Regions from separate parts of the Streptomyces sp. NPDC037290 genome, predicted to be linked through region 1. Evidence: riboswitches for the same ligand, from Rfam matches in the RefSeq annotation. Region 1 holds a riboswitch; the other holds the start of a gene.

The links. Region 1 has a riboswitch for cyclic di-AMP ahead of ACZ7HQ_RS32165 (M23 family metallopeptidase). Riboswitches for the same ligand answer to the same signal wherever they lie in the genome.
Region 2: linked by a shared signal. The riboswitch ahead of ACZ7HQ_RS21390 (transglycosylase family protein) and the one ahead of ACZ7HQ_RS32165 (M23 family metallopeptidase) in region 1 are both predicted to bind cyclic di-AMP.

The regions. Positions count from the first base shown of each region.
Region 1 is NZ_JBVJVZ010000011.1:220,305-225,594, reverse strand. It holds gene ACZ7HQ_RS32180 (DUF6126 family protein) at 1-16, shown strand, start outside; gene ACZ7HQ_RS32175 (tyrosine-protein phosphatase) at 83-880, opposite strand; gene ACZ7HQ_RS32170 (alpha-galactosidase) at 1,054-3,135, shown strand; cyclic di-AMP (ydaO/yuaA leader) riboswitch at 3,440-3,595, shown strand; gene ACZ7HQ_RS32165 (M23 family metallopeptidase) at 3,600-4,514, shown strand; gene ACZ7HQ_RS32160 (SGNH/GDSL hydrolase family protein) at 4,667-5,290, shown strand, end outside.
Region 2 is NZ_JBVJVZ010000005.1:588,991-594,280, reverse strand. It holds gene ACZ7HQ_RS21410 (Ppx/GppA phosphatase family protein) at 1-91, opposite strand, end outside; gene ACZ7HQ_RS21405 (DUF501 domain-containing protein) at 88-624, opposite strand; gene ACZ7HQ_RS21400 (FtsB family cell division protein) at 677-1,153, opposite strand; gene eno (phosphopyruvate hydratase) at 1,270-2,577, opposite strand; gene ACZ7HQ_RS21390 (transglycosylase family protein) at 2,871-3,560, opposite strand; cyclic di-AMP (ydaO/yuaA leader) riboswitch at 3,565-3,738, opposite strand; gene ACZ7HQ_RS21385 (transglycosylase family protein) at 3,921-5,009, opposite strand; gene ACZ7HQ_RS21380 (cytochrome P450 family protein) at 5,160-5,290, opposite strand, start outside.

The sequences.
Region 1 (5,290 bases):
GGGCGCGAAGAACTGAGACGACGACCGACCGGCGATCCCGGGCGGCCGGCAGCACACGCGGGGCGGTTCCGGCGCGGTCCGGTCAGTCCAGCAGGCGTTCGCGCAGCCGGTCGCGGGACGCCGGGGTGAGGCCGAGTCCCTGCTCCAGGTAGGGGTCCACGCCGCCCCAGGTCTGCTCGATGGTGTCGAACGCCGCCTGGATGTACTCGGCCCGGGCGTCGAAGAGCGGGCTCAGCAGCTCCATGACCTCCGGGGTGTACACGCTCTCCGCGCTGCCGCTGCGGCGGACCTTGTAGCGCCGGTGCTTGGCGTTGGACTCCAGGTAGTCGGCGACGATCGCCTCGCGCTCCACGCCCAGCGCCAGAAGTGTCACGGCGATGGAGATGCCCGCCCGGTCCTTGCCCGCCGCGCAGTGCATCAGCGCGGGCACGCTGTCCTCGGCGAGCGCGAGCAGCACCCGGGAGTGCTCGGCGGTGCGCTCCTTGACGATCGACCGGTACGAGGCGATCATCCGGGCCGCCCCCTTGCCGTCGGAGAGGATCCCGCGCAGCTGGTCGAGGTCGCCGTCGCGGACCATCTTCCAGAACTCGGCGCCGTCCGCCGGATCGCTCAGCGGCAGGTTCACGTTCCGCACGCCGGGCAGCTCGACGTCCGGGCCCTCCAGCTTCTGGTCGGCCGCGTTGCGGAAGTCGAAGACCGTGTGCAGACCCAGCGAGGCGAGGAAGGCCGCGTCGTCCTCGGTCGCGTGCGCCAGGTGACCGCTGCGGAACAGCACCCCGTGCCGCACCCGCCGTCCGTCCACGGTCGGCAGCCCGCCCACATCACGGAAATTACGCACTCCGGCCAGCTCCGGCTCGGTCGACGGGACCTGCTGCGTCACGGGGGCTCCTCACGCTCCGATCCCGCCGTCGCGGCTCGTCGGCGGGCGCTCAGTCGACCATACGACATCGGTTTCCTCGGGCAAGGAGTTGTCCACAGGCATTGTCACCGGCGCCCGCACGGCCCGATGATGTTGGCACGTGAGCGGATCTGTTGACACCTGTGAGGTCTTACGTGGTGGACATCGCCGAAGACGGTCGTACCTGGCTCCTCTCGGGGCCCACCAGCAGTTACGCCCTGCACCTCACCGACGCGGACGAGCTGCTCCACCTGCACTGGGGGCCCCGGATCGCCCTCGCGGACGCGCAGGCCCTGGCCGAGGACCCCCTGCCCGGCTACTGGCCCTTCGAGTCCCCGCTCGACGGCCGCGAGGAGTATCCCGTCGAGGGCGGCCCCCGGTTCGCCCGCCCCGCCCTGTCGGTGCGCACCGCCGAGCGCCGCGGCACGGAGTGGACCTTCCGGGCGTACGAGGTGGACGGGACGGCGGATGACGAGCTGAGGCTGCGCTTCGACGACGCCGGCCTCGCCGTCACCCTGCACTACCGCATGCGCGGCGATGTCGTGGAGCGCTGGGGGACCGTGGACAACGGCGGGGACGCGCGCGTGGAGCTGCTGCGGGCCGATGCGGCCACCTGGACCCTGCCCGACCGCGAGGGCTGGCGGCTGTCCCAGCTGCACGGCCGCTGGGCCGCCGAGTCCCGCCTCGCCACCGCCCCTCTCACCTACGGCGAGAAGGTCATCGGCAGCCGTCGCGGCCACACCGGCCACCAGCACCTGCCCTGGGTCGCGCTGGACACCGACGCCACCGAGGAGCGCGGCGAGGTCTACGGCTGTGCGCTCGGCTGGTCCGGCTCCTGGCGGATCGCGGTCGCCCGGCTCCCGGACGCGCGCGTGCAGATCACCGGTGGCGCCGGCTACGACGACTCGGGCCTGCTGCTCCTCCAGCCGGGGGAGTCGTACACCACCCCGGTCTTCGCGGGCCTGTGGAGCGACGGCGGATTCGGCGGGGCGAGCCGCGCCTGGCACACCTACCAGCGCACGTACGTCATCCCGGACGCCGGGCGGAACCGCCCGGTCCTCTTCAACTCGTGGGAGGCGACGAACTTCGACATCTCCGAGGAGCAGCAGCTCGCGCTCGCCCGCAGGGCCGCCCGGATCGGTGTGGAGCTGTTCGTCGTGGACGACGGCTGGTTCGGCGCCCGCACCAGCGATCGTGCCGGCCTCGGCGACTGGACCCCCAACCCCGCCCGCTTCCCGCAGGGCCTGAAGCCCCTCGCCGACCAGGTGCACGGCCTCGGGATGCAGTTCGGCATCTGGGTCGAGCCCGAGATGACCAACCCGGACAGCGACCTGTACCGCGCCCATCCCGACTGGGTGCAGTACCAAACGGGTCGTAAGCGGACGGAACTACGCAACCAGCTCGTCCTCAACCTCGCCCGAGAGGACGTCCAGGAGTACCTCTGGCAGCGGCTGGACGCCCTGCTCTCCAGCGCACCGATCGACTACGTGAAGTGGGACTTCAACCGCTGCTTCACTGACGCCGGCTGGCCCGGCGAGCCGTATCCGCAGCGCCTGTGGGTGGACCACGTCCGCGCCTTCTACGCCCTGCTGGACCGGCTGCGCGCGGCCCATCCCTCCGTCGCCTTCGAGTCCTGCTCCGGCGGGGGCGGCCGGATCGACCTCGGGGTCATGAGCCGCACCGACCAGGTGTGGACCTCCGACAACACCGACCCGCTGGACCGGCTCGCGATCCAGCACGGCTTCAGTCAGATCCACCCCGCCCGGGTCATGGCCGCCTGGGTCACCGACAGCCCGAACACCCAGCTCAACGGCCGGGTCAGCTCCCTGCGGTTCCGCTTCGTCAGCGCCATGGCGGGCGTTCTCGGAGTCGGCGGAGACCTCACCGAGTGGAGCGATCAGGAGCTGGCCGAGGCCCGGCGGTGGGTCGATCTCTACAAGGAGATCCGCCCGGTCGTCCAGCAGGGCGAGTTGTACCGGCTGCGGCCGCCGGCGGGCGGTCTGAGTGCCGTGCAGTACGTCCTGGACGAGGAGGCGGTGGTCGTCGCCTGGCTCCAGGCGCAGAGCTACGGCGAGCCGGTCCCGGCGCTGCGCCTGCGCGGACTCGACCCGACGGCGTCGTACGAATGTCGCGAAACAGGCAAAGTGCACCGGGGTGCCGTACTCCTGCACCACGGACTGCGAACCGGGCTCAAGGGTGACCTGGATGCAACGGTCATCCGGCTGCGTCGCATCTGAGATTTCTGTCCTAATTGGCATATTAATCCCAACTCGTTGCGACATAAGGAATCATGGCCGGGTGTGCGTGAGGAGCGTCATATTCGTGACCGTGCGTCGCGCGTCATGTTCACGTAATTCCCATGTGAAAAGGAAAAGGGGAAGGGTGCGGGAAGAGGGAATTCACGGAGGGTGACTTCATGTCCCGGATCCGATCTTCCGCCACGCGAACGGCGGGAACCGGCTGCTTGTTTCCCGCGTCCTGCTCGCTTACGTTCGCCACCGATCCGGGCGGAACGCCGAATCCTGCCGCCGCCCGGCGTCCCACACACTTGACCCGCGTTCGGCAGGAGCGGGGGACCCACCAGGTACGACTGCCTGTCCGGTCTCCGCGACAGGCTCGGGGTGAAGCCGTGATCGCACGGCCGGGCAACTCCAGCCCGAACCCGACAGCTCACCTCGCAGGCGCCGGAGAGGAATGCGCCATGCCTGGTAAGGGCAAGCACCGACGCCCCAAGTCCCCGCGTCTTTCCCGCTCGATCGCCGTCGCCGGAACCGGCGGCGCCGCCCTGGCCCTGCCGCTCATCGGAAACGCCGGGGCGCATGCCGCCACGCCCGCGCAGTCCCCTTCCGCACAGGCCGTGCAGTCCCCCGGGTCCCCTGTGTCTCCGGTGAAGCCGGCCGCTGCGCAGCCGAGTTCGGCGGTTCACACCTACACGGTGAAGTCCGGAGACTGCCTTTACACGATCGCCGACGAGCAGCGGGTCGACGGAGGCTGGCACCGCCTCTACGACGACAACCGCCAGGCCGTCGGCGGCGATCCGTCGCTGATCCACCCGGGCCTGAAGCTCGCCCTCGGCCGGCAGGCCGCACCGACCCGCACCGAGCCCGCTGCCCCGAGCCGGTCGTCGTCCGACTCGCACCCCTCCGCGTCCCAGGCGGCCCCGGCGACCCGGTCCTCCGGCACCGCCACCACGAAGACCGCCCCCACCGGCTTCACCCTCCCGGTCGCCGGCGCCACCATCGGCACCGGCTACCACGTGCCCGGCAGCATGTGGTCCAGCGGCCACCACACGGGCGTCGACTTCGTCGTCCCGACCGGCACCCCGGTCAAGGCCGTCGCCGCCGGCACGGTCGTCTCCGCCGGCTGGGGCGGCGCGTACGGCAACCAGGTCGTCCTCAGGCTCAACGACGGCCACTACGCGCAGTACGGGCACCTCTCCCGGCTCTCCGTCTCGGCCGGCCAGAGGGTGACCGAGGGGCAGCAGGTCGGCCTGTCGGGCGCCACCGGCAACGTCACCGGCCCGCACCTGCACTTCGAGATCCGTACGACCCCGGACTACGGCTCCGACATCGACCCGGTCGGCTACCTCCGTGAGCACGGCGTCGCCGTGATCTGACGCCGCCCACCACCGCGTATTCCTGGTTCGCAAACCATTTAAGGGTGTCTTATCTCACCGTTCGTCAACCCCTGCCTACGGTCGCGTAGGTCACATCCGACGGTGAATCATGGTCCGATGTGGCAGACGATTCGAAGAATGACAACAGATCAGTGATCGGGTCGTACGTGGCGGTGGGGGACAGCTTCACCGAGGGCGTCGGCGACCCCGGGCCCGACGGGGCGTATGTGGGCTGGGCCGACCGGTTCGCGGTACTCCTCGCCGACCGGCGGCCCGAGGGTGAGTTCAGGTACACGAATCTCGCGGTGCGCGGGAAGCTGCTCGACCAGATCGTGCAGGACCAGCTTCCCCAGGCCGTGGAACTCGCCCCGGACCTGGTCTCCTTCTGCGCGGGCGGCAATGACATCATCCGCCCCGGCACCGACCCGGACGAGGTGGCCGAGCGCTTCGAGCGCGCCGTGGCCCGGCTGACCGAGGCGGCCGGCACGGTGATGGTGACGACCGGCTTCGACACCCGTGGTGTCCCCTTGCTCAAGCACCTGCGAGGCAAGATCGCCACCTACAACGGGCACGTCCGCGCCATCGCCGACCGGTACGGCTGTCCGGTGCTCGACCTGTGGTCCCTGAAGTCCGTGCAGGACCGCAGGGCCTGGGACAGCGACCGGCTCCACCTCTCGCCCGACGGGCACACGCGTGTGGCGCTGCGCGCCGGCCAGGCCCTCGGCCTCGACGTCCCGGCCGACCCCGAGCAGCCGTGGCCGCCGGAACCGCCCCGG
Region 2 (5,290 bases), on a different contig from region 1:
GGTCGACGAGTTCACCGGTCTCGGGATGGACGTCGGCGACCAGCAGCCGGATGGAGTTCGTACCGCAGTCGATGGCGGCCACACGGGTCACTGCTCGGCCCCCTCGGGGTTCTCCAGCGTCACGCAGGCACCCTTGCGCCACCACTCCGGCAGCATGGCGAGCGCCTCGTCGCCGAGTGGGTTCACACCGGGGCCGGCGGCCAGCGAGTGGGCCACCAGGACGTGCAGGCACTTGACCCGGTCCGGCATGCCGCCCGCGCTCGGGAAGCCCTTCAGCTCCTCGATCTCGTCCCGGCGCCGGATGTAGTCCTCGTGCGCGGCCCGGTAGGCGGCGGCCAGCTCGGGATCGGTCCGCAGCCGCTCGGTCATCTCCTTCATCACGCCGTTCGCCTCCAGCGTGCCGATGGCGGAGGACGCCTTCGGGCACGTGAGGTAGTACAGCGTCGGGAAGGGGGTGCCGTCGGGCAGCCGCGGGGCGGTCTCCACGACGTCCGGATGGCCGCACGGGCAGCGGTGCGCGATGGCCCGCAGGCCCCGCGGCGGGCGGCCCAGCTGCTGCTTGAAGGCCTCGACGTCCGCGTCGGTGGGCTCGGTGCGCGAAGTGCGGGGCGGGGGCGTTTCCATGACTGCTCTTCGAAGCTTTCTGTCGGTTACGGCCAAAGGCCGGCGTTACTGCTCACTGGTCGGAGGCGTCGGACTTGTCGACCCCGTCCCAGACGTTCGCGTACCAGGGCCGGTGGGCGGCCCCGAGGTCGGCACGGGACTGCTTGGCCGCGCCCGGGTCGACGACCACGTACCCGGTCTCGCCTGGCTTGACGTAGTGCAGCCGGCGCCGGATCTGCTGCTCGGCGTAGGAGTCGTCCTGCCACCGTGCCTTGAGGTCGCGCAGTTGCTCGACCCGCTTGCGGGCCTGCTCCTGCCGGCGCTGGAGGTCGGCGATCTCCGCGCGCTGGGAGACGTACTGCCGCATCGGGTAGGCGAGGGCGACGATCATCGTGCACAGCACCAGCGCCAGCAGCGCCGCCCGGCCGGTGAGCCGGGAGCGGCGGGCCTGCCGTCTGGTCTGGGAGCGGTAGACCCGGGCCGCCGTCTGCTCGCCGAGCAGCCGCAGCCTCGTCGTGGTGGAGAAACGGTCGCGGTCCTTCACGGCCATGTGGCTCTCCGCCTCCCCTTTGCCTTGCGCTTCACACGTGCGTACGTCCCCGGACACGGTACGGGACCGGGTACGGGGACGTACGTATGACTGGCTAAGACTTAGCCCGGTGGAGGTCAGCCCTTGGAGACCTCGGCGTGGCCGCGGAAGCGCGGGAAGGCGCTGCGGCCGGCGTACACCGCGGCGTCGTCGAGGATCTCCTCGATGCGCAGCAGCTGGTTGTACTTGGCGACGCGCTCGGAGCGGGCCGGGGCGCCGGTCTTGATCTGGCCGCAGTTGGTGGCGACGGCCAGGTCGGCGATGGTGACGTCCTCGGTCTCGCCGGAGCGGTGGGACATCATGCACTTGAAGCCGTTGCGCTGGGCCAGCTCGACGGCGTCCAGGGTCTCGGTCAGCGAGCCGATCTGGTTGACCTTGACCAGCAGGGCGTTGGCGGTGCCCTCGTCGATGCCGCGGGCCAGGCGCTCCGGGTTGGTGACGAACAGGTCGTCGCCGACCAGCTGGACCTTGTCGCCCAGACGGTCGGTGATGACCTTCCAGCCGGCCCAGTCGTCCTCGAACAGCGGGTCCTCGATGGAGACGAGCGGGTAGGCCGCCACGAGCTCCTCGTAGTACTCCGTCATCTCGGCGGCGGAGCGCTCCTTGCCCTCGAAGAGGTACGTGCCGTCCTTGTAGAACTCGGAGGCGGCCACGTCGAGCGCGAGGGCGATCTGCTGGCCGGGGACGTAGCCGGCCTCCTTGATGGCCTCGAGGATGAGGTCGAGGGCCTCGCGGTTGGAGCCGAGGTTCGGGGCGAAGCCGCCCTCGTCGCCGAGGCCGGTGGACAGGCCCTTGCCCTTCAGCACCTTCTTGAGGGTGTGGTAGACCTCGGTGCCCCAGCGCAGGGCCTCGGAGAAGGACTCCGCGCCGATCGGGGCGATCATGAACTCCTGGATGTCCACGTTGGAGTCCGCGTGCGAACCGCCGTTGAGGATGTTCATCATCGGCACCGGCAGCAGGTGCGCGTTCGGACCGCCCAGGTAGCGGAAGAGGGGGAGGTCGGACGCCTCGGAGGCGGCGTGGGCGACGGCGAGGGAGACGCCGAGGATGGCATTGGCGCCGAGGGAGCCCTTGTTGTCGGTGGCGTCCAGGTCGAACATGGCCTGGTCGATCAGGCGCTGCTCGGTGGCGTCGTAGCCGACCAGCTCCGGGCCGATCTGCTCGATGACGGCGAGGACGGCCTTCTCGACGCCCTTGCCCTGGTAACGGTTGGGGTCACCGTCGCGCAGCTCGATGGCCTCGAAGGCGCCGGTCGAGGCGCCGGACGGGACGGCGGCACGACCCGTGCTGCCGTCGTCGAGGCCGACCTCGACCTCGACCGTGGGGTTGCCTCGGGAGTCCAGGATTTCCCGGGCTACGACGACGTCGATGGACGGCACGAGCATCTCCTTCTTGGATGTGACGCTGGAAGTGCGGGGCGGTGTGCCTTACGGCGCTGCCTTGCGACTAGAGCCTAACCGTCTCCAGGGGATCAGCCACCGACCGACCGCCCCGTGGACGGGGAGGGACACGCAGACGGTACCCATTGTTCATGAGCGGAACAAAGGGGGGTGGGGGTGAAGAGCGGGGAAACACGCGGGGCACACAGAAAAAGACCCCGCCCCGGCGCGTACGGGGGAACACGCGCCGGGGCGGGGAGCCCGTGGGGACCGGGGGGCGGACCCGAGGGCCGCCGCGCCTACTTCAGGTGCAGCTGCTGGCCCGGGTAGATGAGGTTCGCGTCCTCGACGATGTCCTTGTTCAGCTTGAACAGCTTCTGCCAGCCGCCCTGGACGTGGTGCTTCTCGGCGATGGTGCTAAGGGTGTCACCCTTGACGACCTTGTACTCGCCGTCGCCCTTCTTGACCTTCTTGCCGGTCGGGGTGGTGACGGTCTTGCTCGCGGACGGGGCCGTGCGCTCGGCGGAGCGGGAGGCGGCCTGCGTGCCGGTGGAGCGGGTGGTGGTGCTCGGCGCCGTGCTCTTCGAGGGGGTGCTGGGCGCGGAGCCGTTGTAGGCGGCGCTCGACAGGCCCGTGCCGCAGACCGGCCAGGCGCCCTTGCCCTGGGAGGCGAGGACCTTCTCGGCGACGGCTATCTGCTGCGCCTTGGTGGCCTGGTTGGCCTGCGAGGCGTAGGCGGTGCCGCCGTACGCGGCCCACGTGGAGGCGGAGAACTGCAGACCGCCGTAGAAGCCGTTGCCGGTGTTGATGGACCAGTTGCCGCCGGACTCGCACTGGGCGACGGCGTCCCACTCGGAGGCGGTGGCGGCGGAGGCGTTGCCGGCCGCCATCAGCGGGGCGGCGACGGCGGCGCCGGTCACGCCGGCGAGAGCGATGACGCGGGTGGCCTTGGACGGACGGCGGTGCTTGCCCTTGCCGGTGAACAGCATGGATCGATCCCCTCACCGACGCCTGCGAGGTGAGCTGTCGGGTTCGGGCCGGTTGAGTTGCCCGGCCGCACGCTCGCTCTCGCGAGGTGCGGCTTCACCCCCAGCCGGTACCGGCGTCAACCGCCGGGACCGGCACTTACCTTGGGTCCCCCGCTCCTGCCCACGGCGCTTGACGCGACGACTGTTCCCGGGCAACCGCTGGCAGGATTCGGCGTTGCGGATGCCGGGGCTCGTGGTGACGAGCGGCCTTGACCGTAGACAGGTGATCGAGGGAATTTCAAAGACGATCAGGGCTTCTGAGACTCATCCCACACTTTCACCGAAACGGACATCAGCGGCGAAACGGGGTGTCAACTGCCGCTACTTCTGGACCGTTTCAGAACCGATGTCCAGGGTCTGACCGGCCGCGATGTGGTTCGGGTCGGCGCCGATGACGCTCTTGTTCCCGTCATAGAGCGCGCGCCATCCGCCGTCGACGCCAAGGGAGTCGGCGATGGAGGCGAGGGTGTCCCCCTCGCGCACGGTGTAGGTGCTGGCCGCGCGGCCGGCGTGACGGCCCGAAGAAGCGGCGTTCTGACCGTTTGTCGCGCTTTCGTCCGCACTTTCATCCGCGCTGCCGCCGCGGTGACGCCCGCCACTGCTGAGCGCACCGGTGTCGATCAGACTCCAAGAACCGGCAGGCTGCTGGTAATTGTCCGATTCGTCGGTACCGGGGGGCACCGAGGGCGCGCTGTCACTCCCCCGCGAGCCGCCACTTCCGGTCAAGCCGGACTTGTCAGTCTTGTCGGACTTGGGGGTGCTGGTCCCGGTCGGACCCTCGGTCGCGTCCGGGGCCTTGGTGTCCTGGCGGCTCGGGCTCGGGGCCGGGGTGGTGCTCGCGTCGGACGAGGAGCCGGAGGCATCCGAACCCGAGGAGTCCGTGCCGGACGTGGAGTTGGAGTCCGAGCCGGAACCGGATGCGGATGAATCCGGCAGACCGGACGAGTCGGAGCTGTCGGCCGAGCCGGACGTGTCGCCCGGCCCGGCGGTGCCGCCGGAGCCCCCGACGCCGGTGTCGACGTCGACCGAAGCGGAGTCGGAGGTCAGGCCGGCGGTCAGCGCGCACATGGCCCACGGCTTGGTGCCCTGGTCGGCGAGGATCTTCTCGGCGACGGCTATCTGCTGCGAGCGGCTGGCCTGGTCGGCGCTGTCGGCGTACTGCGTGCCGCCGTACTTGCCCCAGTCGTCCTGCGAGATCTGCAGGCCTCCGTAGTAGCCGTTCCCGGTGCTCGCGCTCCAGGAGCCGCCGCTCTCGCACTCGGCGACCTTGTCCCACGTGGTGCCGTCGGCGGCGTTGGCGCTCGCGGCGCCGAGCAACGGGATGGCGATGGCGGAGCCGGTCACTCCGGCCGCGACGAGGAGGGCCGGAGCCTGACGGGGGCGACGGTGACGACCGTTCCCGGAGAGCATGCGGAAGCCTTTCGTGCGACAGCAGGAGCGGCGCGGCGCGCTGAAATACCTCGCCACGCTGATGGGTGAACGTATCGGCAGACGATCACTTGTCACAAGTTAATGCCGCGCAGATCACGTGAAGATCACAGAGTTGAACGTCCCTGATGTTCACCGTTCTACGGCTTTGCCGGACTCCGGTGTGAACTCCACGGGCAGCGTGCGCAGGCCGCGCATGATGAGCCCGCCGCGCCAGCGCAGGTCGGCCGGATCGGCCGCGAGCCTGAGGTCGGGCAGCCGGG